Regions from separate parts of the Streptomyces sp. NBC_00104 genome, predicted to be linked through region 1. Evidence: riboswitches for the same ligand, from Rfam matches in the RefSeq annotation. Region 1 holds a riboswitch; each other region holds the start of a gene.
What was found. A riboswitch is a leader RNA that binds a small molecule or an ion and turns the genes downstream of it on or off. The one in region 1 is predicted to bind thiamine pyrophosphate.
Positions count from the first base shown of each region.

Region 2: linked by a shared signal. The riboswitch ahead of OG272_RS35195 (thiamine ABC transporter substrate-binding protein) and the one ahead of thiO (glycine oxidase ThiO) in region 1 are both predicted to bind thiamine pyrophosphate.
Region 3: linked by a shared signal. The riboswitch ahead of thiC (phosphomethylpyrimidine synthase ThiC) and the one ahead of thiO (glycine oxidase ThiO) in region 1 are both predicted to bind thiamine pyrophosphate.

Region 1 is NZ_CP108215.1:2,942,997-2,952,441, forward strand. Features, by position in the region: gene OG272_RS12710 (phytoene desaturase family protein) at 1-78, shown strand, start outside; gene OG272_RS12715 (hypothetical protein) at 104-1,066, opposite strand; gene metF (methylenetetrahydrofolate reductase [NAD(P)H]) at 1,123-2,046, opposite strand; gene thiE (thiamine phosphate synthase) at 2,147-2,791, opposite strand; gene OG272_RS12730 (helix-turn-helix domain-containing protein) at 2,917-3,282, opposite strand; gene OG272_RS12735 (FAD-dependent oxidoreductase) at 3,389-4,615, opposite strand; gene OG272_RS12740 (hypothetical protein) at 4,648-5,031, opposite strand; TPP riboswitch at 5,084-5,195, shown strand; gene thiO (glycine oxidase ThiO) at 5,193-6,368, shown strand; gene thiS (sulfur carrier protein ThiS) at 6,365-6,583, shown strand; gene OG272_RS12755 (thiazole synthase) at 6,588-7,382, shown strand; gene pknB (Stk1 family PASTA domain-containing Ser/Thr kinase) at 7,546-9,445, shown strand, end outside.
Region 2 is NZ_CP108215.1:7,974,271-7,983,715, forward strand. Features, by position in the region: gene rpsB (30S ribosomal protein S2) at 1-250, shown strand, start outside; gene tsf (translation elongation factor Ts) at 411-1,247, shown strand; gene pyrH (UMP kinase) at 1,444-2,205, shown strand; gene frr (ribosome recycling factor) at 2,361-2,918, shown strand; gene OG272_RS35180 (phosphatidate cytidylyltransferase) at 2,918-4,036, shown strand; gene OG272_RS35185 (hypothetical protein) at 4,142-4,318, shown strand; gene rlmN (23S rRNA (adenine(2503)-C(2))-methyltransferase RlmN) at 4,370-5,476, shown strand; TPP riboswitch at 5,592-5,699, shown strand; gene OG272_RS35195 (thiamine ABC transporter substrate-binding protein) at 5,793-6,878, shown strand; gene OG272_RS35200 (ABC transporter permease) at 6,854-8,551, shown strand; gene OG272_RS35205 (ABC transporter ATP-binding protein) at 8,551-9,445, shown strand, end outside.
Region 3 is NZ_CP108215.1:5,613,109-5,622,553, forward strand. Features, by position in the region: gene hisC (histidinol-phosphate transaminase) at 1-1,018, opposite strand, end outside; gene OG272_RS24730 (LacI family DNA-binding transcriptional regulator) at 1,431-2,543, shown strand; gene OG272_RS24735 (metallophosphoesterase family protein) at 2,742-3,836, shown strand; gene OG272_RS24740 (hypothetical protein) at 4,020-4,898, shown strand; gene thiC (phosphomethylpyrimidine synthase ThiC) at 5,132-6,958, opposite strand; TPP riboswitch at 6,951-7,107, opposite strand; gene OG272_RS24750 (YibE/F family protein) at 7,179-8,675, shown strand; gene OG272_RS24755 (SsgA family sporulation/cell division regulator) at 8,706-9,143, opposite strand; gene OG272_RS24760 (IclR family transcriptional regulator C-terminal domain-containing protein) at 9,242-9,445, opposite strand, start outside.

The DNA of each region.
Region 1 (9,445 bases):
CTCCCGCACGCCGGGATGTCGGGCGCGCTGGTGTCCGGACTGATCGTGGAGGGGCCGGACTTCCGCGGCTCCCAGTGAGGCTCACCCCGACCCGGGTGGCCCTTCAGAAACGGTACTGCTGCTCGTCGTAGCCGTTCTGGCCATTCCCGTTGCCGTTGCCGTTGCCGTTGCCGTTGCCCTGGTACGGGTACTGCTGGTCCGACGGGAGGTCCGAGCCGAAGGAGTCGTCGGTGTTGCGCTGCTGCGGAACCCAGACACCACCGGGCGGGGTCTCGCCGCCGTAGCCGCCGTTGCCGTACTGGTCCTGGCCGTAGCCCTGTTGGCCGTATCCCTGCTGGCCGTAGGACTGGTCGTACGAGGCCGTGGCGTCGTACGTCTGCGTGCCGATGTAGGGGTCGGAGTAGGCGGCGTACTGCTGCTGGGACGGGTCATAGCCGTACCCCTGCTGGTCGTAGCCGTAGTAGGCGAAGGCCTCGTCCTGGGCGGACTGGTCGGCGGTCGCGTAGGGCTGGCCGGCGGCGCCCGCGTAGGCGTTGTCGTCGCGGTAGACGCCGTACGTGCTGGTGTCGTCCGGCAGGGGCTCCGGGGAGTAGACGGTGTTCGTCCCGGCCGCGGAGGGCAGGGACCCCGGGCGGACGAACACGTCGTCGTCGCGGTCGTCGTCGAGCCGACCGTCGTCCTGGCGGTACGTTCCGGCGGCCGTGGCCTCCAGGTCCGTGACCTCCAGGGTCGGGTCCTGGCGGTCCGGTTCGCCGCGCCGCCGCTTCTTGCCGACCTTGGGGAGCCTGCCGCCCTCCTCGCCCTCACCGGGGCGCGGGCGGACCGCCCAGCCGGCCTCGAAGCCGCGGCGGAACGACAGCGTCACATAGGTCTGCCCGATCGCGAACCCGATCGCGCCCAGCGCGATGACGATCACGTTGGGGATCAGCACACCGAGGACGACTCCGAGGAAACCGGCGAAGGCGAGCAGTCGCCAGCGCAGGCGCGCCTTGTACTGCAGCAGCACCTCACCCAGCAGCCACAACGCGACGACACCGAACGCGATGTAGAGGACCGTCCAGCCCATGTACGCCCCTCTCCCTGTAGCCGCTACGCAGTGTGTCGTACGCGAGTGCGACCGGTCTAGGCCCGTGGTGAATGGTGCAGGCCCAGGTTCTCGTAGATTTCCAGAGTCGCGGTGGAGTTGTTCAGGGTGATGAAGTGAAGTCCGGGGACTCCTTCGTCCAGCAGCCTCGCGCAGAACTCCGTGGCGAACTCGATGCCAATGGAGCGTACAGCGGCCGGATCGTCTTTGGCTGTGACGATCCGCTCTTTCAGGGCGTTCGGGATGGCGGCGTTGCTGAGTTGTGGCAACCGTTCCAGCATCTTCACGCTGGTGACGGGCATGACCTCCGGAATGACAGGGGTTTCACAGCCGGCCGTCGCGACGGCGTCCCTCAGACGCAGGTACGAGTCCGGGTGGAAGAACATCTGGGTGATCGCGTAGTCGGCGCCGGCCCGGCACTTGTCGACGAAGCGCGCCACGTCGCTGTCCCAGTCCGGGGAACGCGGGTGCATCTCCGGGAAGGCCGCGACGCCTACGCAGAAGTCGCCCGATTCCTTGATGAGCTGGACGAGTTCGGCGGCGTAGGTCAGGCCCTGCGGATGCGCGACCCACTCGGCCGTGGGGTCGCCGGGCGGGTCGCCGCGGACCGCGAGGATGTTGCGGATCCCGGCGTCCGCGAACTGGCCGATGATGTTGCGCAGCTCGGCGATGGAGTGGCTGACCGCGGTGAGGTGGGCGACCGGGGTGAGGGTGGTGTCGGCGGCGATCTGCTCGGTCGCCTTCACCGTGCCGGCCCGGGTGGAGCCGCCCGCGCCGTACGTCACGGAGACGAAGCTGGGGGCGACCGCCTCGATCCTGCGGAGGGCGTTCCACAGGTTCCGCTCGCCCTTCGCCGTCTTGGGCGCCCAGAACTCGAAGGAGTACGTGGTCTTGCCCGTGGCGAGCATGTCACGCACGGTGCGTGCGTGGTCAGTCCGGGTAGAAGCGGTTCCTAGGGCCATACCGGCAGGTTAGTCAGGTCGGGGTCGTCCCCCAACCAGAGGCGGGGGTTTTGTCCGTTTTGCCGACCTGTTGTCCACGCCTTGGACAGCCGTGGACCCACTACAGGGCGCGCAGACGCTTGGCGAACTCCGCCGCGGCGGAGGCGGGGTCGTCGGCCTCCGTGATCGCCCGGACGACGACGGCCCGGCGGGCGCCCGCCTCGACGACCTCGTCGAGGTTGCCGAGGTCGATGCCGCCGATGGCGAACCAGGGGCGGTCGGTGCCGAGGGCGGCGGTGTACCGCACGAGGTCCAGGCCGGGGGCGTGACGGCCGGGCTTGGTGGGGGTGGGCCAGCAGGGGCCGGTGCAGAAGTAGTCCACGCCCTCCTGGACGGCCGCGGCGGCGGCCTCCTCCTCGGCGTGGGTGGAGCGGCCCATCAGGACACCCGCACCGAGGATGGCGCGGGCGGCGGGGACGGGAAGGTCGCCCTGGCCGAGGTGCAGCATGTCCGCGCCGATGGCGTGCGCCACGTCCGCGCGGTCGTTGACGGCCAGCAGCTTGCCGTGCCGGCGGCACGCGTCCGCGAAGACCTGGAGGTGCTCCAGCTCCTCGGCGGCCTCCATGCCCTTGTCGCGCAGCTGCACGATGTCCACGCCGCCGCTCAGGACCGCGTCCAGGAACTGGGGCAGATCGCCCTGTCGCCTGCGGGCGTCCGTGCAGAGGTAGAGCCGGGCGTCGGCGAGCTGTGCGGCGGCGTCGGGCATGCGTGTGTCCCCCGTTGGCGGTGCGTTGTCGGTGCGGCGTGCGGGAGCCAGGGCCCTCGCGGGCCCGGCTCCCGTACGCCGTACAGGCGGCTGCGTCAGATTTTCGGGTGTTTCCGGTGTTCGGGTCAGACGGCGAGCGCCTGGGCGCGGCGCTTCACCTCCGTGCCGCGATTCTCGCTCAGGGCCTGGGCCGGGGTTCCGGGCAGGCTCGGGTCCGGAGTGAAGAGCCACTCCAGCATCTCTTCGTCGGTGAAGCCGTCGTCCCTCAGCAGGGTCAGGGTGCCGGACAGGCCCTTGACCACCTTGTCCCCGTCGATGAAGGCGGCGGGGACGTGCAGCGCGCGGTTCTCACCACGGCGTACGGCGATGAGCTGGCCTTCCTTCACCAGCTGCCGCACGCGGGTCACCTCGACGTCCAGCATCTCTGCGATGTCGGGGAGGGTCAGCCACGCGGGGACGAGAGCATCGATCTTTGCGTCAATCTCGGTCACGTCTCCAAGACTGCCATCTGGGACTGACAGTGGGTAGCCGAGCCCCTCCGACGGGGGCCGACAGGGGGGTGGGGAGTACGCCGGGCGGCGGTGAAAAACGCCTGCGCTACGCCGTCGCCGCCTTCAGGGGCCTGGCCGGGTCCTCCAGCAGCTCCGGGTCCATCGGGGTGCCCGCCTCGATCAGGCGGCGGCCCTGAGCCAGGTCGCGGGGCCGGCCCACGGCGAGCAGGCCGACCAGCCGGCGCTCGCGGAGCCAGCACACCGACCAGGCGGTGCCGGTGGGGTCGCCGCGCCGGACCATGGTGTCGGCGGAGGCGTGGTCGCCCGCGTACTGGACGAAGCGGCCGAACTGTTCGGACCAGAAGTAGGGGACGGGGTCGTAGGGCTCGGGGGTCTCGCCGACGATGTTCGCGGCGACCGTGCGAGGGCCCTGGAGGGCGTTGTCCCAATGGTGGACGAGGAGGCGACGGCCGTACCTGGCCGAGGGGAAGGAGGCGCAGTCGCCGACCGCGTAGACGTCCGGCGCGGAGGTGCGCAGGTGGTCGTCGGCCACCACCTCGCCGTGTGCGCCGAGCTCGATGCCCGAGCCCTTCAGCCAGACCGTCGCCGGGCGGGCGCCGATCCCCACGACGACCGCGCCGGCCGGCACCCGGGTGCCGTCGTCCAGGACGACCGTCCCGGGCTCGACGCGCTCCACGCGCGCGTGGGTGCGCAGCGTGGTCCCGCTGTCGGCGTACCAGGCGGCCATCGGCGCGGCCACCTCCGCCGGCAGGGCGCCCGCGAGCGGGCGGTCGGCCGCCTCGACGACCGTCACCGCGCAGCCCGCCTCGCGCGCGGCCGTGGCGAACTCGGCGCCGATCCAGCCCGCGCCCACGACCACGATGTCGTGCTGCCGGGCCAGTACGGGCCGCAGCCGCTCGGCGTCGTCCAGGGTCCGCAGGAGATGCACCCCGGGCACTCCCTCGGCGCCCGGCAGCCGGATCGGTTCCGCGCCGGTCGCGAGGACGAGGAGGTCGTACGGGACGGGCCCGGCGGCCGTGTCGAGTTCGTGGTCGGCGGGGCGCAGGCCCGACACCTCGCGGCCCAGCCGGAGTTCGATGCCGAGCGCCTCGAAGTCGACGTCGAAGGCGGAGCCCTCGGCCTTGCCGAGCAGCACGGCCTTGGAGAGCGGCGGCCGGTCGTACGGCTGGTGCGGCTCGGCGCCGATCAGTGTCACGTCGCCGGTGAAGCCCTGTTCGCGCAGGGCGACCGCGGTCTGCACCCCGGCCATGCCCGCGCCCACGACGACCACGCGCCGCGCCGACCCGCCCCTTTGCTGCGTCTGCTCGCTCACCTGATCACCATAGACAACTGACGTTCGGTCAGTCAGCGGGTGGGTCGGCGGTCGCTTTCCGTGAGCCGCCCCACGGTCTCGTCGACCTGCTCCACCACGCTCGTCCCGCTGCCCGGTCGCGACTCCCACTCCCAGGTCTCCTCCAGGCGGACCCGCCCGTCGGGGAGCTCGGAGACCTGGGACACACAGTGCCCGGACGCGGTGGTCCCGTCGGTCTTCAGCTGCACGTACCGGAAGTCCAGCCGGTCCCCCGCGCGCGTGCCCACGAGGTGACCGCGTACGACGTCGCCGCCCGCGTACTCGGCCCAGATCTCGCCGTCCTTCTCGTGGTACGCGAACCGGGTGCGGGTGCCCACCTGACCTGGGGCTTGGTCCGCGACGGGGGCGAGGACGAGACCGTCGAGCGAGCGGGGCATGAGCGGAGGCTCCCTTACTGGGACGATCGGCGAGGGCTAGGGTGGGCCACCGTAGAGCACTCGCGGGAGCCCGGACGCACCGGGCTGAGAGGGAGGCTGGCGGCCTCCGACCGTACGAACCTGATCCGGGTCATGCCGGCGAAGGGAGGGGCTGGACGCCCATGTCGCGTACGCACACGTCAGACGTCCTCGTCGTGGGGGGCGGAATCATCGGGCTCGTCACGGCGTGGCGGGCCGCGCAGCGCGGGTTCGCCACGGCCGTGGTCGATCCCGAGCCCGGCGGCGGGGCGGCCCGGGTGGCGGCCGGGATGCTCGCCGCGGTCACCGAACTGCACTACGGCGAGCAGACACTGCTGGGGCTCAACCTGGAGTCCGCGCGCCGCTACCCGGACTTCGCGGCCGAGCTGACGGAGGAGACCGGTCTCGACCTCGGTTACCGCCGCTCCGGCACGCTCGCGGTCGCGCTCGACGCCGACGACCGCGCCCATCTGCGCGAACTGCACGCCCTGCAGCGCCGGTCGGGCCTGGAGTCGGAGTGGCTGAGCGGACGTGAGTGCCGCCGTCTGGAGCCGATGCTCGCGCCGGGCGTGCGCGGCGGACTGCGGGTCGACGGGGACCACCAGATCGACCCGAGGCGGCTCTCCGGGGCCCTCGTCGCGGCCTGCGTGCGCGCCGGGGTGGTGTTCCACCGGGCCTGGGCCGACGAGCTGTCGGTGGTGCGGGAGCGGGCCGCCGGGGTCCGGACCGGCGACGGTGACCAGGTGGCGGCCGGGCAGGTCGTCCTCGCCGCGGGCAGCCTCAGCGGGCGGCTCGCCGGGGTCCCGGAGGAGGTGCTGCCGCCGGTGCGGCCGGTGAAGGGGCAGGTGCTGCGGCTGACCGTGCCGAAGCCGTACGCGCCCTTCCTGAGCCGTACCGTGCGGGCCGTGGTGCGTGGCAGTCACGTCTACCTGGTGCCCCGCGAGAACGGCGAACTCGTCGTCGGCGCGACCAGCGAGGAGCAGGGCTGGGACACCACGGTGACCGCCGGCGGGGTGTACGAACTGCTGCGGGACGCCCATGAACTCGTCCCCGGGATCACCGAACTCCCGCTCACCGAGACCCGCGCGGGCCTGCGCCCCGCCTCCCCCGACAACGCGCCCCTCCTCGGCCCGACCGGGCTCGACGGCCTGCTCCTCGCCACCGGCCACTACCGCAACGGGGTGCTCCTCACCCCGGTGACCGGCGACGTCCTGGCCCATGTGCTGACCACCGGTGAACTGCCGGAGGAGGCCCGTGACTTCACGCCGCTGCGGTTCCGCGCCGGCGCGGCCCGCGAACTCCTGGAGCAGCCCGTATGAACACCACCGGGACGCTGACCGTCCTCGTCAACGGGGAGCGGCGGCAGATCGCTCCCGGCACGGCCCTCGACGCGCTCGTGCGGACGCTGACCGCGTCCCCCGCCGGTGTCGCCGCCGCGCTCAACGAAACCGTCGTCCCGCGCGCGCGGTGGACGACCACCGCCCTCTGCGAGGGGGACCGTGTCGAGGTCCTCACCGCCGTCCAAGGAGGCTGATCCCATGGCAGACGACCCCTTCGTCCTCGGCGGCACGACCTACTCGTCCCGCCTGATCATGGGCACGGGCGGCGCGTCCAGCCTGGACGTCCTGGAGCGCGCTCTGGTGGCCTCCGGCACGGAACTGACGACGGTGGCGATGCGTCGCGTGAACGCGTCCGTGCACGGCTCGGTCCTGTCGGTGCTCGACAGGCTCGGCATCCGGGTCCTGCCCAACACGGCCGGCTGCTTCACCGCGGGCGAGGCCGTGCTGACGGCCCGCCTCGCACGCGAGGCGCTGGGTACGTCCCTGGTCAAGCTGGAGGTCATCGCCGACGAGCGCACGCTGCTGCCCGATCCGATCGAACTGCTCGACGCCGCCGAGACGCTCGTCGACGACGGTTTCACCGTGCTGCCGTACACGAACGACGATCCCGTCCTCGCGCGGAAACTGGAGGACGTGGGCTGCGCCGCGATCATGCCGCTCGGGTCGCCCATCGGGTCCGGGCTCGGCATCCGCAACCCGCACAACTTCCAGCTGATCGTCGAGCACGCGCGGGTGCCGGTGATCCTCGACGCGGGCGCCGGTACGGCGTCGGACGTCGCGCTCGCGATGGAGCTGGGGTGCGCCGGTGTCATGCTCGCCTCCGCCGTGACCCGGGCCCAGGAACCGGTCCTCATGGCCGAGGGCATGCGGCACGCGGTGGAGGCGGGTCGGCTGGCCCACCGCGCGGGCCGCATCCCCCGCCGCCACTTCGCGGAGGCGTCGTCACCGGGCGAGGGACTGGCGCGGCTGGATCCGGAGCGCCCGGCGTTCTGAGTCGAACCTCACGCCACTCCACTCTCACTCGAACAACCGAACGAGCTCGGCCGAACACCCGCCTGTCACAGCCCTCCGATCTCGGTCACAGCTCTGCTGCAGTACGTCTCGCGTGCCACGGAACCTTAGGGGCCCGTCAGCGGCGGCTCGTACACTCACCTGCGTGGACACGACCCTTCAGGACCCGCTTGTCGGCCATGTGCTCGACGGCCGGTATCGAGTCGAGGCGCGGATCGCGGTCGGCGGGATGGCCACGGTCTACAGGACCGTGGACACCCGCCTCGACCGCGTGCTCGCGCTCAAGGTGATGCATCCGACGCTGGCCGCGGACCGGACGTTCGTCGAGCGGTTCATCCGTGAGGCCAAGTCGGTGGCACGGCTGTCCCACCCGAACGTGGTGGGGGTCTACGACCAGGGCACCGACGGCTCGTACGTCTACCTCGCGATGGAGTACGTCGCCGGCTGCACCCTCCGTGACGTGCTGCGCGAGCGCGGGGCGCTGCAGCCCCGGGCGGCGCTGGACATCCTGGAGCCGGTGCTCGCCGCGCTGGGCGCCGCGCACCGCGCCGGGTTCGTGCACCGGGACATGAAGCCGGAGAACGTGCTGATAGGGGACGACGGCCGGGTCAAGGTCGCCGACTTCGGGCTCGTACGGGCCGTGGACACCGTCACCAGCACCACCGGCACCGTCCTCGGCACCGTCTCCTACCTCGCCCCCGAGCAGCTGGAGCACGGCACGACCGACACCCGCGTCGACGTGTACGCGTGCGGCGTGATGCTCTACGAGATGCTCACCGGCGGCAAGCCGCACTCCGGGGACTCCCCCGCGCAGGTGCTCTACCACGCGCTGCACGACGACGTGCCGCCGCCGTCGGCCCTCGTACCGGGGCTGGCGTACCAGCTGGACGAGCTGGTCGCGTCGGCGACCGCCCGCAATCCGGAGCTGCGGCCGTACGACGCCGTAGCGCTGCTCGCGCAGACACTGGAGGCTCGGGCCGGGCTGAGCGGCGAGCAGCTGGACGCGGTGCCGCCGCAGGCGACGGCCGACGGCCACGACAGCGCCGAGGACCGGACCAGCGTGATCCCGCGCTCGCTGTCCGTGTCGCGGTCGGTGGCCACGGACCCCGACCAGCTGAACCGTACGAGCCGGTTCGCGTCGCCTCCGCCGCCGCCCCGGCGCACCCGCAACTCCCCCGCGCCCCGGCGTGGACTGTGGGCGGTCGTCGTGGCCGTGCTGCTCGTCCTCGGTGTGGGCGGGGGTGTCTGGTACATCAACTCCGGCCAGTTCACGCAGGTCCCGGCCGTGCTGCAGCAGAGCCGGGCGGACGCGACGAAGCGGCTCGAAGGCGCCGGCCTGGAGGTCGAGGTCAAGCAGGCGTTCAGTGACACCGTCAAGCGCGGCAGAGTGATCAGCACCGACCCGGCGCCCGGGGAGCGGATCCGGGACAACGAGACGGTGACGGTGACGCTCTCCAAGGGCCCGGAGACCGTGAAGGTGCCCGATCTGAAGGGCTACCGGCTGGACCTCGCGAAGACCCGGCTGAACGGCGCCGGGCTCGAACCGGGCCTGGTGACGCGGGAGTTCAGCGACGAGGTCATCCGGGGCCAGGTGATCAGCACCCAGCCGGGCTCCGGCACCGAGGTCTCCTCGGGCTCGGCCGTCAGGATCGTGGTCAGCCGGGGCGCCCCGGTGGAGGTGCCCGAGCTGTCCGGTGCCTCGGTCGAGGACGCCAGGGCCGAGCTGGAGGAGGCGGGCCTCAAGGTGAAGATCGCCTCGAAGCAGGTCAACTCCGAGTTCGAGAAGGGGCTCGTGGCCGAGCAGTCGCCGGGCGCGGGCAAGCAGGTCGGCACGGGCGACACCGTCACCCTCACGATCTCCAAGGGGCCCGTCATGGTCGAGGTCCCGGACGTCGTGGGCGACAGCGTCGACGAGGCGACCCGGAAACTGCGGGCCGCCGGCTTCGAGGTCGAGGAGGACCGGGGCCTGCTCGGGCTCTTCGGCGACGAGGTCAGGAGCCAGTCGGTGGACGGCGGCGACACCGCGGCCAAGGGCTCGAAGATCA
Region 2 (9,445 bases), 5.0 Mb from region 1:
CACCGAGGGCAAGGGCGACAAGGCCGCGGGCGAGCCGCTGGCCGCCTGGGAGCGCGACCTGCTCGAGGGCGAGAAGAAGGCCGACGAGGCCCCTGCCGCCGCTGCTGAGGCTCCGGCTGCCGCCGAGGCCCCCGCCGAGGCCCCCGCCGAGGCTCCGGCCGAGGCCGCTGCTGAGGCTCCGGCCGAGGCCGCTGCCGAGGCTGAGGCCCCCGCCGCCGAGGCTCCGGCCGCGGACGCCGAGCAGGCCTGACCTTCACGGTCGTAGGGCTGTCGACATGACGGCGGGTGGCGCCGAGCGCGCCACCCGCCGTTCACCCACAGCCCGTAGATCTTTCGGCGGGCGCCCGCCCTACGAGCGGCGGCGGACGCCGACTTCGAGACTTCGAACTCCGAGAAGAGATTCACAGATCATGGCGAACTACACCGCCGCCGACGTCAAGAAGCTCCGTGAGCTCACCGGCGCCGGCATGATGGACTGCAAGAAGGCGCTGGACGAGGCCGAGGGCAGCGTCGACAAGGCCGTCGAGGCCCTGCGCATCAAGGGCCAGAAGGGCGTCGCCAAGCGCGAGGGCCGCTCCGCCGAGAACGGCGCCGTGGTCTCCCTCATCGCCGACGACAACACCTCCGGTGTGCTGGTCGAGCTGAAGTGCGAGACGGACTTCGTCGCCAAGGGCGAGAAGTTCCAGGCCGCCGCCGCCGCGATCGCCGAGCACGTCGCCAAGACCTCCCCGGCCGACCTCGAGGCCCTGCTCGCCTCCGAGATCGAGGCCGGCAAGACCGTCCAGGCGTACGTCGACGAGGCCAACGCCAACCTCGGCGAGAAGATCGTCCTCGACCGTTTCGCGCAGTACGCCGACGGTTTCGTCTTCTCCTACATGCACCGCACCATGCCCGACCTGCCCCCGCAGATCGGTGTCCTGGTCGAGCTGGACAAGGCCGACGCCGCCGTGGCCAAGGGCATCGCCCAGCACATCGCCGCCTTCGCGCCGAAGTACCTCTCCAAGGAGGACGTGCCGGCCGACGTCGTCGAGTCCGAGCGCCGCGTCGCCGAGGAGACCACCCGCGCCGAGGGCAAGCCCGAGGCCGCCCTGCCGAAGATCGTCGAGGGTCGCCTCAACGGCTTCTTCAAGGACGCCACGCTGCTCGGCCAGCCGTACGCGCTGGACAACAAGAAGTCCGTCCAGAAGGTCCTGGACGAGGCCGGTGTCACCCTGAAGCGCTTCACGCGCATCAAGGTCGGCATCTGAGTCCGTTACGCGACGGGCGCCCGGCCCCGATAGGGTCGAGTGCAGTCGTTCGCGTACGCACGCCACGTGCGCGCGTGACGCGCGACGGACGACAGCGGATCTGACGAGGAGGCCATTGCCGCGCATGGGATGCGAACACCACCCCACCGGCAATGGCCTTCTTCGTATGTGCGACACGTAAAGAGGCGAGATCTCCATGACCACCAAGCCCGAGAAGAGCGACGCAAGCAAAGCGGAACGCGGCCGGTTCATGCTGAAGCTGTCCGGAGAGGCGTTCTCCGGGGGCGGTGGCCTCGGCGTCGACCCGGACGTGGTGCACGCCATCGCCCGGGAGATCGCGGCCGTCGTACGCGACGGAGCAGAGATCGCCGTCGTCATCGGCGGCGGCAACTTCTTCCGCGGCGCCGAACTCCAGCAGCGCGGCATGGACCGGGCCCGCTCCGACTACATGGGCATGCTCGGCACGGTCATGAACTGCCTCGCCCTCCAGGACTTCCTGGAGAAGGAGGGCATCGACAGCCGCGTCCAGACCGCCATCACCATGGGCCAGGTCGCCGAGCCGTACATCCCGCTCCGCGCCGTGCGCCACCTGGAGAAGGGCCGTGTGGTCATCTTCGGCGCCGGTATGGGCATGCCGTACTTCTCCACCGACACCACCGCCGCCCAGCGCGCTCTGGAGATCGACGCCGAGGCGCTGCTGATGGGCAAGAACGGCGTGGACGGGGTCTACGACTCCGACCCCAAGACCAACCCGGACGCGGTCAGGTTCGACTCCCTCGGCTACGGCGAGGTCATCACCCGCGAGCTCAAGGTCGCCGACGCCACCGCGATCACGCTCTGCCGTGACAACAAGCTCCCGATCCTCGTGTTCGAGCTTCTCAAGGAGGGCAATATCGCGCGGGCCGTCAAGGGTGAGAAGATCGGCACTCTCGTGGGTGATCAGGGAAGCCGGGCCTGACCGGGTCCTTCCCCTGCCCGGGGGACGGAGCCTGACCAAGGGATGGACAATGTCCTGCCGGTCCGGAACCGTGCAGGAACAAGACGCGACGCAGCCGGCCGCCGACCAGACCAAGTACAGCTGCCGGGCCTACTCAAGACACGCAGGAGCAAGTGGTGATCGAAGAGACCCTCCTCGAGGCCGAGGAGAAGATGGAGAAGGCCGTCGTGGTCGCCAAGGACGACTTCGCCGCGATCCGCACCGGTCGTGCGCACCCGGCGATGTTCAACAAGATCGTGGCCGACTACTACGGTGCGCTGACGCCGATCAACCAGCTGGCCTCGTTCTCGGTGCCGGAGCCGCGCATGGCCGTGGTGACCCCGTTCGACAAGACCGCCCTGCGCAACATCGAGCAGGCGATCCGCGACTCCGACCTGGGCGTCAACCCGAGCAACGACGGCAACATCATCCGAGTGGTGTTCCCCGAGCTGACCGAGGAGCGCCGCCGCGACTACATCAAGGTCGCGAAGAGCAAGGCGGAGGACTCCAAGGTGTCCATCCGCTCGGTCCGCCGTAAGGCCAAAGACGCGATCGACAAGCTCGTCAAGGACGGCGAGGTCGGCGAGGACGAGGGCCGTCGTGCGGAGAAGGAGCTCGACGACACCACCGCGAAGTACGTCGCCCAGGTGGACGAGCTGCTCAAGCACAAGGAAGCGGAGCTCCTCGAGGTCTGATGAACGACTCTTCCTGGGGGGCGCCGTCACAAGCCGGGTACTGGGCGCCGACCGACCGGGGACCTGTCCAGGGGCATGCCCCGGCGGGTCCCCCGTACGATGCGCCTGAGGCCCAGCAGACTCGCCCCATGCCCATCGTGCCCGACGTACCCGCGCATGGCGGGGACCAGGACGACGACCGGGGGGCCGCTCGGCAGGCCGGTCCCCCGTTCCGCGACGAGACGCCGTCGGCGCACCCCTACGGGGAGGCGCCGCAGAAGCCGGAGCCCATGCCCGACGCCCCGCAGCCCGCCCCGCAGAAGAAGAGCGCGGGCCGTGACCTCGGCGCCGCCATAGGGGTCGGCGTCGGGCTCGGCGTGGTCATCGTCGCGTCGCTGTTCATCGTCAAGGCGGCCTTCGTCGGCGTGATAGCGGTGGCCGTGGTGGTCGGGCTGTGGGAGCTCACCTCGCGCCTGCAGGAACGCAAGGGCATCAAGGCGCCCCTCGTTCCGCTCGCGGTCGGCGGGGCCGCCATGGTCGTCGCCGGGTACGTGCGCGGGCCCGAGGGCGCGTGGGTGGCCATGGCGCTCACCGCGCTCGCCGTCCTTGTCTGGCGGATGACGGAACCGCCGGACAACTACCTCAAGGACGTCACCGCGGGGGTCTTCGCGGCCTTCTACGTGCCGTTCCTGGCCACGTTCGTCGCGCTCATGCTGACCGCCGACGACGGGCCGCAGCGGGTTCTGGTGTTCCTGTTGCTGACCGTCGTCAGTGACACGGGCGCGTATGCCGTCGGCTGGCGGTTCGGCACGCACAAGCTCGCGCCGCGCATCAGCCCCGGCAAGACCCGTGAGGGACTGCTCGGCGCGATCGCCTTCGCCATGGTCGCCGGCGCGCTGCTCATGCAGTTCGTCATCGACGGCGGTGCGTGGTGGCAGGGCCTGCTCCTCGGTCTCGCCGTCGCCGCCAGCGCCACGCTCGGCGACCTCGGCGAGTCCATGATCAAGCGGGACCTCGGCATCAAGGACATGGGCACGCTCCTGCCGGGCCACGGCGGCATCATGGACCGCCTGGACTCCCTCCTCCCGACCGCCCCGGTGGTCTGGCTGCTGCTGGTGCTGTTCGTGGGCTCCGGCTGACAGACGCGTTGATGGTGTCGTGGGCCCCCGTCCGGTTCGCCGGGGTGGGGGCCCCTTTCCGTGGTCCTTCGGACGGTCGGGCGGGAGTCGATAGAGTCCGCGTTCATGGGGAGAGCACGGGTGGGCGAGGACGGCAGGTACCACGGTGATCTGCCCTGCCGGTGGTGCGAGACGCTGATCGACCAGGCGGGCCGACGCAGACCGCGCCTGTACTGCCGTATGTCCCATCGCTGGAAGAACTACGGCGCGTGGATCGTGGGCGTGGTCGGCGGAATCCTCTGACCTCTCGACCGGCTCGGGTCACACGATTCGATCTGCGACACTGGGAGGGTTATGCCTGCACCCGGAGAACTCACATTCGTCGCCCCCCGCGGAGCCAAGAAGCCGCCGCGGCATCTTGCTGATCTTTCGCCTGTGGAGCGTAAGGAGGCTGTTGCCGCGATCGGGGAGAAGCCGTTTCGCGCCAAGCAGCTCTCGCAGCACTACTTCGCGCGGTACGCGCACGACCCGGAGCAGTGGACCGACATCCCCGCGGGCGCGCGTACGAAGCTTCAGGAGGCGTTGCTTCCGGAGCTGATGACGGTCGTGCGGCATCTGTCGACCGACCAGGAGACCACGCGCAAGACGCTGTGGCGGCTGTTCGACGGGACGCTCGTCGAGTCGGTGCTGATGCGGTACCCGGACCGGGTCACCATGTGCATCAGTTCGCAGGCCGGGTGCGGGATGAACTGTCCCTTCTGCGCGACCGGGCAGGCCGGGCTCGACCGGAATCTGTCGACCGCCGAGATCGTCCATCAGATCGTCGACGGGATGCGGGCGCTCAGGGACGGCGAGATCCCCGGTGGGCCCGCGCGGCTGTCCAACATCGTCTTCATGGGGATGGGGGAGCCGCTCGCCAACTACAACCGGGTCGTGGGGGCCATCCGCCGCCTCACCGATCCGGAGCCGGACGGGCTCGGGCTCTCGCAGCGCGGGATCACCGTGTCGACGGTCGGGCTCGTGCCCGCCATCCATCGGTTCTCCGACGAAGGGTTCAAGTGCCGGCTCGCCATCTCGCTGCACGCGCCCGACGACGAGCTGCGCGACACGCTCGTACCGGTGAACACGCGGTGGAAGGTGCGCGAGGTCCTGGACGCAGGCTGGGAGTACGCGGCCAGGTCCGGGCGGCGGCTGTCGATCGAGTACGCGCTCATCCGGGACATCAACGACCAGGCGTGGCGCGGTGACCGGCTGGGCCGGCTGCTCAAGGGCAAGCCGGTGCACGTGAACCTGATTCCGCTGAACCCGACACCGGGGTCCAAGTGGACGGCCTCCCGGCCCGAGGACGAGAAGGCGTTCGTCGAGGCCATCGCGGCCCACGGCGTGCCGGTGACCGTCCGGGACACCCGGGGGCAGGAGATCGACGGGGCGTGCGGTCAGCTGGCGGCCACCGAAAGGTAGGCGGCCACCGAAAGGTAGAGCGACCGGTGGCGTGACCTGGCGCGACGGACGGTCGTGGCCACCGGCGGGAGTCGGAATCCGGCCACGGGGTACGCTGACCTCCGTACACATCTTCATATTCCGACAGGGGAGCGCCACAGCGCTGAGAGTGCGGCAAGCGGGCCGCAGACCCTCTGAACCTCGCCCAGGTCATTCTGGGTAGGAAGTTCGGTCTTCACTCAAGCTGTTGCGCCCTGCCCGGGAGCCGGAGGAACCTCCGACGGTCCCCGGGCAGGGCCGCGTCTCTTCCTGGTCACGCCCAGGAGGAATCGATTCAGTGCACATCACCAAGAAGGCAACGGTTCTGGTCGTAGGGCTGGGCCTCGTCACGCTGTCCGCGTGCGGGTCGTCCGGATCGGGCGGCAGCGGCAGCGGGGCCGACTCCAAGACCGTCACCCTCGTCAGCCACGGCTCCTTCGCCTACTCGAAGGACGTGCTGAAGGCGTTCGAGAAGGAGTCCGGGTACAAGGTCAAGGTCCTCAAGAGCGGGGACGCGGGGCAGGCCGTCAACCAGGCGATCCTGACCAAGGACAACCCGCAGGGCGACGTCTTCTTCGGCGTCGACAACACGCTGCTGTCCCGCGCGCTCGACAACGGACTCTTCCAGCCGTACGAGGCGAAGGGGCTCGACAAGGTCGGCGCCGAGTACCAGCTCGACCAGGACGAGCATCGGGTCACGCCCATCGACTCCGGTGACATCTGCGTCAACTACGACAAGGCGTACTTCGAGAAGAACAAGATCGCGCCGCCTCGGTCGTTCGACGATCTGATCAAGCCCGAGTACAAGGACCTCCTCGTCACCGAGAACGCCTCCACCTCCTCGCCGGGGCTCGGGTTCGTCCTCGGTACGGCCGCCGAGTACGGCGACGACGGCTGGGAGGGCTACTGGGAGAAGCTCAAGGCCAATGGCGTGAAGGTCGTCGACGGCTGGGAGCAGGCGTACTACCAGGAGTTCTCCGGGTCGACGGACGGCAAGAAGGCCGGCGGCGACCGGCCGCTCGTCGTGTCGTACGCCTCCTCGCCGCCCGCCGAGGTCGTCTACGCGGACCCGAAGCCGAAGACCGCGCCCACCGGGGTCGCGACCGGCACCTGCTTCCGGCAGATCGAGTTCGCGGGGCTGCTGAGCAACGCGAATAACGCCGAGGGCGGCAAGGCGCTGATCGACTTCCTGATCTCGAAGGAGTTCCAGGAGGACATGCCGCTCAACATGTTCGTGTACCCGGTGGTCGAGGGGGCGTCCGTGCCCGCCGAGTTCACCGAGTACGGGCCCGCGGCGAAGGACCCCGAGACCATGGCGCCGGAGAAGATCGCCGAGAACCGTGACCAGTGGGTCAAGTCGTGGACCTCGCTCGTACTGAAGTAACCGAAGCGACCAAGGAGGCCGTGGCCGCACCGCGTGGACCCCGTCGGTCGGGGAGCGCGGCGCGGCTCGGGCTCATGGTGCTGCCCGTCGCCTTCTTCGGGGTCTTCTTCGCCTATCCCGTCGCCGCGATCGTCGTCCGGGGGCTGAAGGCCGACGGGACCTGGGACCTCGGGCGGATCGGGGAGGTGCTCGCGGACTCCGGGATCCGGCACGTGCTGTGGTTCACCACCTGGCAGGCGCTGGTCTCGACCGCGCTCACGCTGCTGATCGCGCTCCCCGGCGCGTATGTGTTCGCGCGCTTCGATTTCAGGGGCAAGGACATTCTGCGGGCGGTCGTGACCGTGCCCTTCGTGCTGCCGACCGTGGTCGTCGGCACGGCGTTCCTGGCGCTGGTCGGGCGCGGCGGACTCTTCGACGAGCTGTGGGGCGTAAGGCTGGACACCACGGTGTGGGCGATTCTGCTCGCGCATGTGTTCTTCAACTACGCGGTCGTGGTACGGACCGTCGGCGGGCTGTGGGCGCAGCTCGACCCGGGGCAGGAGGAGGCGGCGCGGATGCTCGGGGCGTCGCCGCTCGCGGCTTGGCGGAGGGTCACGCTTCCGGCGCTCGCACCCGCCGTGGCCGCCGCGGCGCTGATGGTCTTCCTCTTCACCTTCACCTCCTTCGGTGTGGTGCAGATCCTCGGTGGGCCGACCTTCTCGACGCTCGAAGTGGAGATCTACCGGCAGACCTCGGAGATCTTCGACCTCGCGACGGCCGCCGTGCTGACACTCGTGCAGTTCGTCGCGGTCGGGTGCATCCTCGCCGTGCACGCGTGGACCGTACGGCGACGGGAGACCGCCCTGCGGCTGGTGGACGCGTCACTCACCTCCCGACGTCCTCGTGGGGCGGGGCAGTGGGCGCTCCTGGGCGGGGTCCTCGCCACCGTCGTCGTGCTGATCCTGCTGCCGCTGGGCGTGCTGGTGGAGCGGTCGCTCGACGCGCCCGGCTTCGGCTACTACAAGGCGCTGACCAGTGACGACAGCGGGATCTTCCTGGTGGCGCCGATCGAGGCGGTCGGCAACTCGCTCACGTACGCGCTCGCCGCGACCGCCATCGCCCTGGTCATCGGAGGGCTCGCCGCCGCCGCGCTCACCCGGCGGGCCGGCCGTCTCGTCCGTGGCTTCGACGCGCTGCTGATGCTGCCGCTCGGGGTGTCCGCGGTGACCGTCGGCTTCGGCTTCCTGATCGCGCTGGACGAGCCGCCGCTCGACCTGCGGTCGTCGTGGATCCTGGTGCCGCTCGCCCAGGCCCTGGTCGGCGTCCCCTTCGTCGTACGGATCATGCTGCCCGTGCTGCGCGCGGTGGACGAACGGCTGCGGGAGGCGGCGGCCGTGCTCGGGGCGTCGCCGTGGCGGGTGTGGCGTGAGGTCGATCTGCCGATGGTGCGGCGGGCGCTGCTGGTCGCGGCCGGGTTCGCCTTCGCCGTGTCGCTCGGGGAGTTCGGGGCGACCGTGTTCATCGCGCGCGCCGACAACCCGACACTGCCCGTCGCGGTGGCACGGCTGCTCGGGCGCCCCGGGGACCTCAACTACGGCCAGGCGATGGCCCTTTCGACGATTCTGATGGTGGTGTGCGCGGGCGCCCTGCTGGTGTTGGAGCGCCTCCGCCCCGATCGCACGGGGGAGTTCTGATGTTGCTCAGGCTTGAGGACGCGACCGTACGGTTCGACGGGCGGCCCGTGCTCGACGCGGTCGGTCTGGAGGTCGCCGAACACGAGGTCGTGTGTGTGCTGGGGCCCAGTGGCAGCGGCAAGTCGACGCTGCTGCGGGTGGTCGCGGGTCTCCAACCGCTCGACGCCGGGCGGGTGTTGCTCGGCGGACGGGACCAGCGGGGCGTGCCCGCCCACAAGCGCGGTGTCGGCCTGATGTTCCAGGACCACCAGCTGTTCCCGCAGCGGGACGTGGCCGGCAATGTCGCCTTCGGGCCCCGCATGCACGGCGCGGCGAAGGACGAACGTGCCGTACGGGTACGGGAGTTGCTGGAGCTGGTCGGGTTGCCCGGGGCCGCGCGCCGACGGGTCGGGGAGTTGTCCGGCGGTGAGCAGCAGCGGGTGGCGCTGGCCCGCGCCCTCGCTCCGCGCCCCCGGCTGCTCATGCTGGACGAGCCCCTCGGCCAGCTGGACCGCTCGTTGCGGGAGCGGCTGGTCGTCGAACTCCGGGAGCTGTTCGGGGAGTTGGGGACGACCGTGCTGGCGGTCACGCACGATCAGGGGGAGGCCTTCGCGCTGGCCGACCGGGTCGTGGTGATGCGGGACGGGCGGATCGCCCAGTCCGGTACGCCTCTTGAGGTGTGGCAGCGGCCGGTGGACGAGTTCGTGGCCCGTTTCCTCGGTTTCGACAACGTGGTCGACGCGACCGTGACGGGGGCGATCGCGGCCACGGCGTGGGGCAAGGTGCCGGTGCCCGAGGGCGCGCCGCAGGGGGCGTGCGCGCTGCTCGTGCGGCCCGCCGGCGTACGACTGGTCGACGTGGCCGACGGGCTTCGCTGCACCGTGGCCGCGCGTACCTTCCGGGGCACCCATGTCG
Region 3 (9,445 bases), 2.7 Mb from region 1:
CGATCGTCACGCGCACACCCTCGCCCGGGAACGGCCGCACGACGACACCGGCCTGCTCGCACACACCGGCGAACTCGACCGTGCGCTCCCCCAGCCGCAGCCACACGAAGTTCGCCTGCGTCTCCGGAACCGTCCAGCCCTGGGCTCGCAACGTCTCGACAACCCGGTTCCGCTCGCAGACCAGCGAACCGACCCGGCCGATGAGCTCGTCCTCGGCGCGCAGAGAGGCGACCGCGGCGTCCTGTGCGAGTTGGCTCACACCGAACGGCACGGCCGTCTTGCGCAGGGCGGCCGCCACCGGTTCGTGGGCGATCGCGAAGCCCACCCGGAGTCCCGCGAGGCCGTATGCCTTGGAGAAGGTGCGCAGCACACAGACGTTCGGGCGCTCGCGGTAGAACTCGACGCCGTCCGGCACCTCGGCATCCCGCACGAACTCGCGGTACGCCTCGTCCAGCACCACCAGCACATCACCGGGCACCCGGTCGAGGAACCGCTCCAGCTCGGCCCGGCGGACGGCCGTCCCGGTCGGGTTGTTCGGATTGCAGACGAAAATCAGCCGGGTCCGGTCGGTGATCGCGTCCGCCATCGCGTCCAGGTCGTGCACGTCCCCCGGCGTCAACGGCACCTGCACGGACGTCGCGCCGCTGATCTGCGTGATGATCGGGTACGCCTCGAACGACCGCCAGGCGTAGATCACCTCGTCACCAGGCCCCGAGGTCGCCTGCAGCAGCTGCTGGGCGACACCGACCGAGCCGGTACCCGTGGCCAGGTGCGTGACCGGCACCGCGAAGCGGTCCGCGAGCTCGCTCATCAGTCCCGTGCACGCCATGTCCGGGTACCGGTTGAAGGACGCGGCCGACCCGGTCACGCTCTCCAGCACCCCGGGCAGCGGCGGATAGGGATTCTCGTTGGAGGACAGCTTGTACGCCACCGGGCCGCTCGCCGCGGCCGGCTTGCCGGGCTTGTAGGTGGGGATCCCCTCCAGCTCGGCTCGCAGCTTGGGGCTCGTCTCGCTCACCGCAGTCCTCCTCGTCGACGTAATGCTTCTCACCTTATGAGGATTCGGCGCCCCTGCGAATGGCCTGTGGACAACCGCGTCCGTCCCGCATCCACACCTCTGCTGTCACACCAGCCCCACGGGCATCAGCACACGAAGGGGTACGAATCAGGGGGCGTGCCGTTCGCGGACGCACGCGCCGGTGGCTCACGCCGTAGCGCGCATCACCCGTGCAGGTGAGTTGAGACCTCTTCGAAACATCAGCTACTTGGCAGGCCTATGCGCGCCGACAAGTCACGTAGTGCCATTGGATCGTTCAACTCCCTTACAATCCAAGGCACTTGCCCCTGTATGACCTTGCAGAAACGTGCCTGTCAACGAGTGCATATGCGTCCGCACTACCCCACCGCATGAGCCCTACTATCGGCTCGCCATGACAGCAGCAGGGAAGCACCAGGTGAGCCGCGCGGAAACTCCCCGCCGAGGCACCCGGTCGGGCCGGGCGGGCATCCGGGACGTGGCCGCCGCCGCCGGAGTCTCCATCACGACCGTTTCCGACGCCCTCAACGGCAAGGGCCGGCTCCCGGACGCCACCCGACGCCATGTACGCGAGGTCGCCGACCGACTTGGCTACCGCCCCTCGGCGGCGGCCCGAACCCTCAGAACCGGCAAGTCAGGCCTCATCGGCCTGACCGTGACCACATACGGGGATGAACCTTTCACCTTCACCGAGTTCGCGTACTTCGCGGAAATGGCGCGGGCCGCCACCTCGGCCGCGCTGGCCCGGGGCTACGCCCTGGTCATCCTCCCCGCGACCTCGCGGCACGACGTGTGGTCGAACGTCGCCCTGGACGGCACCGTGGTCATCGATCCCTCGGACCACGACCCGGTCGTCAGCGAACTGGTCCGCCAGGGCTTACCGGTGGTCTCCGACGGCCGCCCGGCCGGCTCGCTGCCGGTCACCGCGTGGGTCGACAACGACCACGAGGCCGCCGTCCTCGGCATCCTCGACCACCTGGCCGCCGCGGGAGCACGGCGGATCGGGCTCCTCACGGGCACGACGACGGACACGTACACGCATCTCTCCACCACCGCGTACCTGCGCTGGTGCGAGCGAGTGGGCCAGGATCCGGTGTACGAGGCCTACCCGGCGCACGATCCGTGCGCCGGAGCCGTCGCCGCCGACCGGCTGCTGGCCCGGCCGGACCGCCCGGACGCGGTCTACGGCCTCTTCGACCCGAACGGCACCGACCTGCTGGCCGCGGCCCGGCGGTACGGCCTGCGCGTCCCCGAGGACCTGCTGCTCGTCTGCTGCAGCGAGTCCGCCGTGTACGCGACCACCGAGCCGCCGATCACCACGCTCTCGCTCAAGCCTCGCCGGATCGGCACGGCGGTGGTCCAGCTCCTCATCGACGCCATCGAGGGAGTCGAATCGGACCAACCGGTCGAGCAGGTGATACCGACGGAGCTGATCGTGCGGACCTCGTCCGAGCGGCGTCCACCGCGTACGACGGTCAGCCCGCCACGATCACCCGAAGAGGGTTGACGCCCGAGCTGAGGATCCGAACGGGAATTGGGCGGGAGAGCCCCGCCCAATTCGGGAGAAAACCGCGGCGAACTGGGGCCCTGCGCCATTTCACCACCCCTGGGTCATCACATGGCGCGATCCGCATTCCTATGATGGGCGCACACACCGTGGGCCGCTGCGACCAGGCAGTCCGATGCGGTGCAGATGCGGGCGATGGTGGTGGAGGGGTCGATGACTCAGGGGGCCGGTCAGGGACCCGAGGTGCGGACGCCGACGGTGCGCGATTTCCGCGTGCCCGCGTACGTCCACGAGGCCGGTCCGTACGGCCACACCGCAGACCCCGGAGAGGCCTCCAGGCCCTCCGAGGAACCCGAGGGCTACCCCGAGGGATACACCCCGACCCAGCGGGACCTTCCGGTGATCAAACGGGGTGACACGCTCCAGGTCGTGATCGACCCGGAGACCGCGGAGGCCGAGCAGTCCTCCGCCCGGCCGGGTCCGCTCTTCGTCGTCGGGGACGTCCACGGCTACCTCGACGAACTCCTCGCCGCACTGCGCGAGAAGGGCCTCGTCGACACCGCGGGCAACTGGTCGGCGGGCACCGCCCGGCTCTGGTTCCTCGGAGACTTCACCGACCGGGGCCCGGACGGCATCGGCGTCATCGATCTCGTGATGCGCCTGTCCGCCGAGGCCGCCGCAGCAGGGGGCTACTGCAAGGCCCTCATGGGCAACCACGAGCTGCTGCTGCTCGGCGCCAAGCGGTTCGGCGACACCCCCGTCAACTCCGGCGCGGGCACCGCCACCTTCCAGGCCGCCTGGCTCCTCAACGGCGGCCAGAAGACCGACATGGACCGCCTCCAGGACCACCACCTCCAGTGGATGGCCCGCCTGGACGCCATGGAGGAGGTCGACGGCCACCTCCTGGTGCACTCCGACACCACGGCCTACCGCGACTACGGCGACTCCATCGAGGCGGTCAACGACACCGTCCGCGAGACGATCACGCGCAACGACCCGGACGAGGTCTGGGACCTCTTCCGCAAGTTCACCCGGCGCTTCTCCTTCCGCGACGAGGGCGGCGCCGATGCCGTGCGCTCACTGCTGGAGACCTACGGTGGCACTCGCATCGTCCATGGTCACAGCCCCATTCCGTACCTCCTGGGCGAGGTCGGCTCGGAGGACGGCGAGGACCGCTCGGGCCCCTCGGTGAACGGACCGTACACGTATGCGGACGGTCTGGCCGTCGCCATGGACGGCGGCGTGACCATGGCCGGAAAGCTGCTGGTCCAGGAACTCCCGTTGCGTAGCTGAGCCTTCAACGGGCAGGCGTCCCCCGTCGGAAGACTTGGCTGGCCAGGGGCCAATTTCTTCAAACCCCCTGTCACCGCCTGCCGTCACCGCTCTACCATCGGCTTATCCGTAGCAGGCTCCCCTCCGTTTCTGCCCGACGGCTCGTCAGCATGCCGAGCCACAAGCCCTACGGAGCATCGGGGGATGCACATGAACAGCGTTCCGCAGCACCTGCTCAGTGAGGACCGCCAGGAGTACGAGCGGATCCTCGGCGAGGCGCTGCGCTCCGCACCACAGCGCCCGGAATTCGCCGCCGGCCTCCAGCGGCTCAACCGCGAACAGCTGCGCACCATGGCTCTCAACGCCACGGCGATCATCACCGCCGCCGCGACGACCGAATACCAGTACTACGTCAAGGTCCGCGACGAATTCCGCAACCCGCCGTCGACCACCACGCCCGCCCGTGAGGGGACGGCGTCCGGGTCCAGCGAACCGGACGGCACCGCGGTGGGACTCGCCGCCACCGTGGGCGAGGTCACCGAGGCCGTCGGCGCGGGCGCCGGTGCCATAGCCACGGTGCTCGCTCCCGTCCTCGCCGGAACCGCCGCAGTGCTCTTCCTGCTCGTGGGGTACGTCATGAAGGTGCTCGACCCCGAGCGCGCGATCGCCGAGACCCTCCTCACCACGGGGTGGGTCTTCGGCGCGGTCACGGCGGCGGCGATCCTCGTGGCCGCGATCGGCCTCCTGCTCACCGCCCTGCGCAACAACGCCACCGCCCTTCTGGACGACGGAGCGCGCAGCGAGCTGAACGAGGAGGTGACCCGGGCCAGGGAAGCCTGGTGCGAGGCTCTCCTGGAGCGCGGCATCCTGCCGTTCCTCCGCGATGCCCTCGCCAACCCGGGCCCGGCGGTGCTGAGCGAGCCGGACCAGCCGGCCCGGCCCAGCCGCATGCCCCACCTCGGTTACAACCGCCCGAGCTTCAGCAGCAGCCCGGACAGCGGCGGCGCCGGCTCCCGCCCCAGCTACAGCAGCCCGGACTTCTCCAGCCCGGACTTCGGCGGGCCGGAGCACCAGCCCGAGTAGCACCCGGGCTGCGGCCGCCACCCGGAAGCAACCGGGCTTCGGCGGCCATCTGGCACGCCCCCGGCCCGCGGGCCGGAACAGGCCCCACGGCACCGCCCAACCCGCGGCGGCGGGCTCTCCCGGCAACCGGCCGGAAGAGCACCGCTCGTCGCACAGGCAGCAGTTCGCCGCACGAGCGGTGGCGGCCGCGACCGGACCACTTCGCCGCCCATGGCTTTCGGCGGAGGTGCGCCTCAGTCCGCCATCGGCAGATAGACCCGGTTCCCCGCCTCCGCGAACTCCTTGGACTTCTGGGCCATACCCGCCTCGATCTCGGACCGGGAACCACCGTGTTCACGACGGATGTCCTGGGAGATCTTCATCGAGCAGAACTTCGGTCCGCACATGGAGCAGAAGTGGGCCGTCTTGGCCGGCTCGGCCGGGAGCGTCTCGTCGTGGAACTCACGAGCCGTGTCGGGGTCGAGGGCCAGGTTGAACTGGTCCTCCCAGCGGAACTCGAAGCGGGCGTCCGACAACGCGTCGTCCCACTCCTGTGCGCCCGGATGTCCCTTGGCGATGTCCGCCGCATGAGCCGCGATCTTGTAGGTGATGACGCCGGTCTTCACGTCGTCACGATTGGGCAGTCCCAGGTGCTCCTTGGGCGTGACGTAGCAGAGCATCGCTGTGCCCCACCACGCGATCATCGCGGCACCTATGCCTGAGGTGATGTGGTCGTACGCCGGCGCGACGTCCGTGGTCAGCGGGCCGAGCGTATAGAACGGGGCCTCATCGCAGATCTCCTGCTGCAGGTCGATGTTCTCCTTGATCTTGTGCATCGGGACATGTCCCGGGCCCTCGATCATGGTCTGTACGTGGAAACTCTTGGCGATCGTGTTGAGTTCCCCGAGCGTGCGCAACTCCGCGAACTGCGCCTCGTCGTTGGCGTCCGCGATGGAGCCCGGCCGAAGGCCGTCACCGAGGGAGTACGTGACGTCGTAGGCGGCGAGGATCTCGCACAGTTCCTCGAAGTTCTCGTAGAGGAACGACTCCTTGTGGTGCGCCAGGCACCAGGCCGCCATGATCGAGCCGCCGCGCGAGACGATGCCGGTCTTGCGGTTCGCGGTGAGTGGCACATACGCGAGGCGCACGCCCGCGTGGACCGTCATGTAGTCCACGCCCTGTTCGGCCTGCTCGATGACCGTGTCCTTGTAGATCTCCCAGGTCAGCTCCTCGGCCTTGCCGTCGACCTTCTCCAGCGCCTGATAGAGCGGCACCGTGCCGATGGGGACGGGGGAGTTGCGCAGCACCCACTCGCGGGTGGTGTGGATGTTCCGGCCGGTGGACAGGTCCATGACCGTGTCGGCGCCCCACCGGGTCGCCCAGGTCATCTTCTCGACCTCCTCCTCGATGGAGGAGGTGACCGCGGAGTTGCCGATGTTGGCGTTGACCTTCACCAGGAACCTCTTGCCGATGATCATCGGCTCGATCTCCGGGTGGTTGACGTTCGCGGGCAGTACGGCCCTGCCCGCCGCGATCTCCTCGCGGACGACCTCCGGCGAGATGTTCTCCCGTACGGCCACGTACTCCATCTCGGGGGTGATCTCCCCGCGTCGTGCGTACGCGAGCTGGGTCACCGCCCGGCCGTCACGGCTACGGCGTGGCTGGCGCGGCCGCCCCGGAAACACCGCGTCGAGGTTGCGCAGCCCGCCACGCGGCGAGGTGTGCTTGACCCCGTCGTCCTCGGGGCGGACAGGACGGCCCGCGTACTCCTCGGTGTCTCCCCGGGCGATGATCCAGTTCTCGCGGAGGGGGAGGAGTCCCCGCCTGACGTCGGTCTCCGTTGTCGGATCGGTATACGGGCCGGAGGTGTCGTACAAGGTGACGGACTGCCCGTTGGTGAGGTGCACCTGGCGGACCGGCACCCGCAGATCGGGGCGCGAGCCCTCGATGTACGCCTTGTGCCAGCCGATGGACTTCCCGGCCTCCAGAGGCTGTTCGCCCTGGTTCGTTTCGCCCTCGGACGCGGTGGATACCCCGTCTGTCTGGCTGGAGGCAGGCGTGCGTGTGTCCTCGATGGTCATGAGACCTACTCCCTACGCCGGCATTACCCGGTAACAGGTTCAGCGGTCGACGCAGCGATTTCCGCCCGACGATGTTCCACGTGAAACATCGCGTCTGCGGAGGTCAGCGCCCTCTCAGCCCGGTGCTCCGAGCTCCCGCGTGTGCAAAGGTGCCTCCACGCTAGCGGCAGATGTGGCGCGGTGAACAGTGCGCATCGCTCGTTCTTGCGATGATCGGTCGGTGACCACGACGCAGCAGCCCCCGCCTCCGCCCCCCGAGCGACCCCACGGCCATGGCCCCGGAAACGGTCATGGGCACGGCTCCGACGGTGGCCATGGATACGGTTCCGGGGGCGGCCACGGCCCCGGAGACGGTCATGGATACGGTTCCGGAGGCGGTCATGGCCCCGGTGACGGACATGGCCAAGGCCCGTCCTCCGGCGGCGGCCACTCCCACAGTCACAGCCATGGCCCCGCCGCGCCCGTTTCGCAACATCTGCGCAAGGTCATCGCGGCGGTGCTGATCCCCTTCGCGACCGCGGTCGTCGTGGGCCTCGTCGTGCTCTGGCCCGGCGGCGCCCCGGCACACGAGCGCACCGGGGTGGGCTTCGACCGGCAGACGCAGCAGGCCACCGTCACCAAGGTCGACGAGGTCGACTGCTCGTCGGTGAACGCCTCGGGTGTCCCCCCGACCGGCGACACGTCCACCGCCGAGGGCTCATCCGCCCAGCAGCAGGCGAACGGCACCTGCAAGAAGGCCACGATCCGAGTCGATACGGGCGACGACAAGGGCCGTACGTTCACGGAGATCGTTCAGCCGGACCAGTCACGGCAGTTGGAGCAGGGCCAGGAGGTCGTGGTCGCCTACGAGCCCGCCGCGCCCAAGGACCTGCAGTACTCGGTCACCGACGTGAACCGGAAGTTCCCGATGGCGCTGCTCGCCGGGATCTTCGCGCTCGCCGTCGTGGTGGTGGGCCGACTGCGTGGCCTCATGGCCCTGGTGGCACTGGCCATCAGCTTCCTGGTGCTGACCCTCTTCATCCTGCCGGCCATCCTGCAGGGCTCGAACCCGCTGGTGGTGGCGGTGGTCGGGGCGAGCGCCATCATGCTGATCGCTCTCTACATGTGCCACGGGCTCTCGGCCCGGACATCCGTGGCGGTGATCGGCACCCTGATCTCGCTGCTGCTGATCGGCCTGCTGGGTTCCGGATTCATCGGCTGGGCCTATCTGACCGGCAACACGGACGACAACACCGGCCTGATCCACGGGCTGTACCCGACGATCGACATGAGTGGTCTGCTGCTCGCGGGCGTCATCATCGGCTCGCTGGGTGTGCTCGACGACGTGACGGTCACGCAGACATCGGCGGTCTGGGAGCTGCACGAGGCCAACCCGGCGATGGGCTGGCGGGACCTGTACCGCGCGGGCATCCGGATCGGCCGGGACCATATCGCGTCGGTGGTCAACACCCTGGTCCTCGCCTACGCCGGCGCCGCGCTGCCACTGCTGCTGCTCTTCTCGATCGCCCAGAGCAGTGTCGGCACGGTCGCCAACAGCGAGCTCGTCGCCGAGGAGATCGTGCGCACGCTCGTCGGCTCCATCGGCCTCGTGGCCTCAGTGCCCGTGACCACCGCGCTGGCCGCCCTGGTCGTCTCGGCCGACCGCCCGGGGGCCCCGGAAGCGGCGGCCGTGCCGGCTCCGGCACGCGGCGGAAAGGGCCGCCGCCGGAAGCGCTGAAGCGTTACGGCACCCCGGCGCCGTAACGGTTCACCCCGCGCTCTGCTCCTCCGCCAGGATGCGGTCCAGAGCCTCGTCGAGCAGCGTGTCGAAGTCGGCGAGGGAACGCTCCTGCCCCAGCGGCACGAGCTTGTCCGTACGGTCCAGGAAGGCCACCAGCGGCGCCGTGCCGACCCGGAACATCGCCTGGTCGGTGCCCACCTGAAGCCGGATCAGGACCTCGCCGAACGTCTCCGGATCGGCGGGCGCGATGTGGACGTCCCCGTCCCCACACGGCCGACCCACGCCGTCGATGAGCAGCTCCCGCCCGAAAGCCCAGGTCACCGGAGCATCACCGGGCAGGTGGAAGGTCAGCCGCACGGCATAGGGATCACAGGTCTCGTAACGCAGCTCCACCGGAATGCGGAAGGAGAGCTCCTCCGAGACCAGGAAGCTCATCATGACCTCTGCCTGTACCGACTCGTGCATCGCCTACCCCGCCGTGTTCGTCGACTGGCCAGGAATCATCCGCCTGACACCCCTGGAAGTTTGCTGAAAGTACACGAGAGATCACAAGGAGTGATTTTTCAGATGCTGATAGAGATCGCGAGTGTCCCTAGCAGCTTTCCGATCTCGGTCTGCAACTGACGGGCGACGGGCAGCAGTCTGTCCGCCTGGTGCGACGGCAACGAGATGGCGAGGGTCCCGGCGGTGGTCCCCACGGTGATGGGAATCGCTGCGCAGACCGTCCCCAGGGCGTACTCCTGCCGCTCGACGACCGGCTCCATCCG